Regions from separate parts of the Anaerostipes sp. CAG:276 genome, predicted to be linked through region 1. Evidence: riboswitches for the same ligand, from Rfam matches in the RefSeq annotation. Region 1 holds a riboswitch; the other holds the start of a gene.
What was found. A riboswitch is a leader RNA that binds a small molecule or an ion and turns the genes downstream of it on or off. The one in region 1 is predicted to bind cyclic di-GMP.
Positions count from the first base shown of each region.

Region 2: it holds a riboswitch for cyclic di-GMP, as region 1 does, so the genes downstream of both, QVP35_RS00920 (MSCRAMM family protein) here and QVP35_RS06505 (hypothetical protein) in region 1, are expected to answer to the same signal.

Region 1 covers NZ_FR889182.1:167,895-171,067, forward strand. Annotated here, with positions in the region: gene QVP35_RS06500 (Ig-like domain-containing protein) at 1-1,480, opposite strand, end outside; gene QVP35_RS06505 (hypothetical protein) at 1,443-1,925, opposite strand; cyclic di-GMP riboswitch class I at 2,200-2,285, opposite strand; gene QVP35_RS06510 (DMT family transporter) at 2,384-3,173, opposite strand, start outside.
Region 2 covers NZ_FR889171.1:5,769-8,941, reverse strand. Annotated here, with positions in the region: gene QVP35_RS00920 (MSCRAMM family protein) at 1-1,786, opposite strand, end outside; cyclic di-GMP riboswitch class I at 1,868-1,960, opposite strand; gene QVP35_RS00915 (hypothetical protein) at 2,009-2,590, opposite strand; gene QVP35_RS00910 (AbrB/MazE/SpoVT family DNA-binding domain-containing protein) at 2,732-2,995, shown strand; gene rsmI (16S rRNA (cytidine(1402)-2'-O)-methyltransferase) at 3,056-3,173, opposite strand, start outside.

The DNA.
Region 1 (3,173 bases):
CCTTGGTATTTTTTAGCCTGACCCTGGAAATCTCAGTATTTCCAACAAAAGAATCTGCCGTCACATAAATACCCTCGGATATCATTCCCTGTTTTGGAAGAACTGTGATTGAAACCTGAGGATCAAAATCTTTAACAGTAATCTGGCTTCCGCTGGTGATCTGAAGATTTGCCTCCTGTCCGTCTGTCTCCAGTGATCCTGACTTAATATCTCCATCTACGGTGAAAGATTGTGTTCCTCCTAATATGGTCAGCCAGCCGCTGCTCTCAATGCCTCCTCCTACAAATACAGCATCATTGTTCCACTCTTCCGGTGCCGCATTAATATAGCCCCAGCCGCTGATTTTCCCCTGGATAGATCCTTTATGCAGGATAAGGAATGCCTCCTCATTTTCTCCGTTTATATTCCCGTAAGTGCCGCTGAATATATCTACCTGCTGTCCCGCATCTACAGATTTTATATATCTGATATCAGGCGGAGTCCCCTCCATCGTAAGATTATCTTCAAATACAGCCATATCTGTGTCGATCACAATGCCGTCCTGTCCGGCACACCCCGTAAAGTCCATGGTCAAAAAGCTGAATTCCGTGTATTCTCTGATTGTCAGAGGCTTGCTGACCGTAAGCTTAGCGGGAGCAGATCCGATACCGGAAATTGAAAACGTGTGTCCCGGCAGGGAAAGTTCCAGCGGCTCATCGACTGTCGTGTCTCCCGAGATAATCAAGGATATGTTTTGTTTCCCGTATTTGGCGGCCTCCAGAGCCTTTTGTACAGATGCAAATGCCTGGTCTGCCGACTCCCCGGTATTCCCGTCGTTCCCCGACGTTCCGTTAATAAAATACACACTCTCCTTATTTTTTGGCGCGGCAAACCATCGTTTCCCTGATGACGTCTCCTCTGTGCGCATCTCCCATGCATTCACATCGTTTGAAAACGACAGACGTCCGTCTGAATCTTTTCTCTCCGAAACTACCTGTCCCCTAAACCATGGAGTGATCGTTCCCGAGCCATTTACCGTCCCCTTGACATAAAGATCAGAGCTGATGTCCAGATTGGCGTCTCCCTTCATATTCAGGTTCCCTTCCAGCGTGGTTCCGCCGTTAGCGCCCATCGCCAGAATAGAGCTAAGAGTCACATTTTTAACCTGAAACAGGTTATATGTGTTAAGAGGCGCGGCAATATTCAGCAGGTCAATATTCCGTGCTGCCTCCCTGAGATTCTGTTTTGTATAGATATTTACAACGGATGCCGTGTCCAGCCGGTCGGTCAGGGCATTGTCCCTGATCGTAACCTCTGTTCCTTCCAAAACTTTTGCCCCGTTTTTCCCATAACCGTATATTCCGGCAAAGTTTCCGCCGCCCACATCAATCCTTGCCCTCCGCCCTGAGACTTCTGTGGTGTCCGGACTTCCCGCATAAATATAGGCTTTCTGATTGTCATTTTCATTCACAAAACACTGGACCGTATCGGTCAGGGTCAACGAATATCCATTGACATAAAAAACGCCTGGCCTCCTCATCAACAGAAGTAGTCTCAAGTTTGATCCTGTCAAACTTCAGATCACTCCCCAGAGTTATCCCATAACGGAGAGTCAGAGATACGCTCGGATGTTCTCCCCGGATTGTAAGTTTTTTCTCCTCAGGCGTTGTAACCCCCTTTTGATCCACATAGGAATCAATAATGACAATCGTTCCTCCATCCGCTGCAGCCCGAAACGCCGCATTAATATCATGCAGCGGCTGCTCCTTTGTACTGCCGTCTCCAGACGGATATCCGTCTGATCCAGTCAGATAGACCGTCTTAAGGCCTGATGATTTGACGGTGCTTCCCGCCGCAGATATTTTCACTGTCTGAAACAGCATTGAAAATACCATGACTGCGGCAAGGAAACAAGCTGTGATCCTTCTAAATCCTGTTAAATTCAACTTTGTTCCCCCTCAATATATTTGTATATGTCCCACATAATAATTGGACAAAGTGGCAATCCCACTTCAACTCCCACCCCCCTCATTCTTTGAGGGGTTTGACAACTTTGCGTGCCAGATGCGATTTGACGTAGTCAAATAATTTCCTTGCGCATCTGTGTACAACCCGCGGAGCGTTTGTTATTACTTAGGAAAGACTTTCACGCATTAGCGTGACAAGGTCTTTCCTAAGTAACAAAAAATGCATTGCTGTCCTAAAAACGCAATGCATAAAAACTGCAGCTGGCTGTCATAATCAATAAAATCTTAGACCCTTTAGCTTTGCGCCGCAGGCTTTCACCTGTTTTGCCCAATATGTAATATTCCTTTCTTCTAATATACTTCATCCCAGAAACTGTTACAATGAAAAAGCCGTATGAATACAACATTCATATGGCTTTTTCCGAAAAACATGCTGCCTACTGTTTATTCACTGCAGCAATTCCTCCGCATACAAGAAGAATGGATGCGATATTAACCGCAGTAAAGACGTTTTCTTTTAAAAGCAGGCCGGAAAGCAGTGTTCCGAACACCGGAATCAGCAGATTATAGATGGAAATGGAACTGACCTGATAATGGGATAAAAGCCAGGTCCAGACGCTGAATGCAACAGCAGAAAGGACAGCCATGTAAAGAAGCAGGATCAGTCCGCTTGTTTGGAATGTCAAAGTTCCGTTTCCCGCATATCCAAAAATCAAAAGCAGGCTTCCTCCAAGCAGAAGCTGATATCCGGCGATCAGCATCACATTCATCGTCTGTGCCAGTTTCTTGCTGTAAATGGATGCGAGACTCTGTGACAGTGCTGCCAGCACAATGAATCCTTCTCCATTCCAGGCAAATCCGCCGAGACTCCCTCCTTTCAGATTGATCAGGACGATGCCGGAAAGTCCGACGGCACATCCTATGATTTTCTTCGCCGTCAGCCGGTCGCTCTTAAAGAAGAACGGAGCCAAAACTACCGGAAAGAATGCTGTAAATGAGTTGATAATCGACCCCTTGGCTCCCGTGGTATGCGCAAGTCCCACATAAAAGAAATAATACTGGATTGTCGTCTGAAGAATTCCAAGAGTCAAGAGATGTTTAAATGCCCCTTTTTTCGGCAGTGGCCTCTGTCTTGTCTGAACTCCCAAAACTGCAAGCACCATGAGTCCTGCCGCCGCGAAACGAATGCCTGCAAACAGCAGCTTGCTTCCGATATCGTCTCCCTGT
Region 2 (3,173 bases), on a different contig from region 1:
GCACATCTTTAAACTGAATGTCTCCATTCACTGTTTTGGTTGGATTGTTATTGACAGTGACTGTCCATTTTATGGTATTGTCATCTTCAACTCTTGCAAAGGCTCCTGACTTTGTAAGTCCCAGCTTTCCTTTCTGATATCCGCTTCCCCAGCTGGAATCCTCATAATCAGAAATGCTTACATGGTTTCCAACCGTCATGACTGCAGTATTTCTTACACTTCCTTTTTTTACAGCCGCCTCGGTATCCAGCCAGATCTTATAATTGACATAGACAAAGTTATTGTTGTACTTTGGATCAAGTGTTACTTTAAATTCTCGTGTTGCCGTATCATACGTATATTCATTTTCACCCGGTGTACTTCCTGCTGCCTTTGTAAGTTTCACTGCATTGCCGCTGCCATATTTCACTGTGAGCTGTCCTTCTGTCTCCATCAGTGAGGTTCCTTCTGGAAGCTTATCTGTAAATGTAACCGGCAGTTCTCTGCCCGCTGTATCGTACCAACCTTTCAGCTGAAAGCCAAGATACGGCTTCTTTGCATCGTCATCATATCCTATATTATTGGATGCATTTTTATCTTTCCAAAATGCATATCTTACCACCCGGACTGAAGCATCGGCTGAAGCTTCACCTTTACTGTCCCCTGTCTTAATTGTTACAGTATTAGCTGCAATGGCAGACATATCTTTTGCACCATTGGACTTATAATCTGATTCAAAAAATTCATCCGTAAGCTTTGTTTTGTAAGTTAATGTATGGGAACCATTGCTGATCTTTCCGAACTTATAGTTCCATCCATTGTCAGTTAGTTCCGGATCGGCAGTTTTTGTTCCGTCTAACTCCACGGAACCTTTTACAAAGACTTGTTTTTTATCAAACGTATCTATCAGGGTGTATCCTTCCAGATTATTGTCTCCCTTATCCGGTGTGGCAATGACCGTCCATGTGATGGTCTGGTCTTCTCTGTTCAGCGTTCCCTTTTTCGCTACTTCAGGGCTTTTCTTTTCCACTTCCGGTTTAAAGTCAGTCTGATACTCCTGCCCGAATCCCTCAAGTTGTCCCAGATCGAAAATAATTGTCTCTTCTTTTAACTGATCTGCGTCCACGCTGCAGCTAATCTCCATGAACCCTTCAATATTAGATTGAGTCAGCGTTTTTGGAAATTTTACTGTGATGGTTGCATTGTTGTTTACGGTCCAGTTCGGAACTTCCTCTACAGCGCCTGCCTGTTGCTTATTTAATTTCTGCGCAGCGCCGCTGAGACCATCTAACTGGAACACGTTCGGCATTTTCAGAATATAAGTGGATCCTCCCTGAATGGTTTCCTTATTCGGAATTTTGAACTCATATCTGATGATCACATTGCTGTCTTTTGTGACAGGATGAGACTCCGTGAACGGATTTCCTAAATGGTCTGTAAATGCAAATTTAGTTAAGTATTTGGTGAAATCGCCGTTTGTCACCACAGGATCTGATCCCTGTTTTACGGACTTTACGGCTGTTTTTTTCTGAATTGCTGTGACAGATGCAGTGCTCTCGGCCTTTGCGGCTTCTGTATTACTCTCTGTTGCGGCCTTTTGCTCTGTTGTGACAGATTCTGTGGCCATTGCAGCTGTTTCCTCAGTTGCTAAAGAAGCCTCTGTTGTAGAAGTGATCTGTTCTGATGCAGTTTCTGTTTCCGCCTCCTGTGCATGGACATTGGTGAACGCACCATTCCCTGCGATAAATGATATCGTCAGCACAAAAGCCGCAAGAACTGCAAGACTTTTTCTTACCTTTTTACTCATTTTCATACCCCCATTTATTATTTGAAACAAAAAAGACTGAGTATCCAACGGATTCTCAATCTACACATAAATAATAATTTATGAGGCAGCTGGCTGGCACGATCATACTCCCTATACGATATAGCCCCTTTAGCTTTGCGTCACTGCCTTTCGGCAGCTTTGCCTATTTATTTTACTCTTTCTAAACCTATATTCTCATCATATACAAATTGTCTCTAAAAATCAAGTGCTTTTCTGAAATTTCTCGATGATCTTTGCAAAGAGAATTCCTACGATCGTGGAACAAAAGGTTGCAACAATGGCCGGCGCAACAATCGCGGTCGGATTCACACTTCCGTACTGGCTTCGGAATACGATGATGTTGACCGGAATCAGCTGTAAAGATGAAATGTTAAGAATCAGAAACATACACATTTCCCTGGTGGCGACACCTTTGTGCGGATTGATCCTGTCAAGGGCCTTCATTGCCTTGATCCCTGACGGTGTTGCGGCCCATCCAAGTCCCAGAAGATTAGCCACGATATTCGTGCTGATGTATTCCTTTGCCTCCTTATCCCTCAACCTCGGAAACAGAAGCTTTAAAAAGGGCGCTATGAGTCTCTCAAGCTTTTTTACAAGGCCTAAGGAGACTGCAACGTTCATAATCCCGGACCATACCCCCACGACCCCGAACATCAGGATACAGAGTTGTACAGCTTCCTTAGAAGAATCCAGAATCGTGTCTGATACGGCATTCAGATTACCGTTTATACTTCCTATTAATATACCTGCTAAGATTAAAATACTCCATATATAATTGATCAAAGAAAAACTCCTTTTTCGTTCTTAGTGTATCCTATTCTTTTCCCCATAAGAATATGCTTCAAAGCCCGGATTTGACAAGCTTTGTGAGGTATGATATTGTTAGGTATAGTAGTTTACTAATTTGCAAGGAGGGAAGCGAATATGAAGAGTACAGGTATTGTAAGAAAGCTTGATGAGCTGGGACGTATTACTTTACCAATTGAGTTAAGACGTAATCTGGATGTGAATGAGAGGGATCCCCTTGAGATCTTCGTTGACGAAGATACGATCATATTGAAAAAGTACAATCCAGCAGACATCTTTACTGGCGAAATGGATGATCTCGTTGAGTACAAAGGCAAGAAAGTGTCAAAAAGTTCTATCATTGAATTGGCGAAACTTGCTGGTTTAAATGTTGCAGAATAAAGCAGTGGGATATAGTGAAAGGACATATGCTGGATGATATGTCCTTTTTTTGATGTTATTTTATTTCTTATACCGGAGAAGCTCCTGATAAATATCTCTTTTTCCTACTCCGCGGTCTTTGGCCACCAGTTTCATAGCCTCTTTTTGTGAGAGGCCTTTCCCTAAATAGCGTTCCATA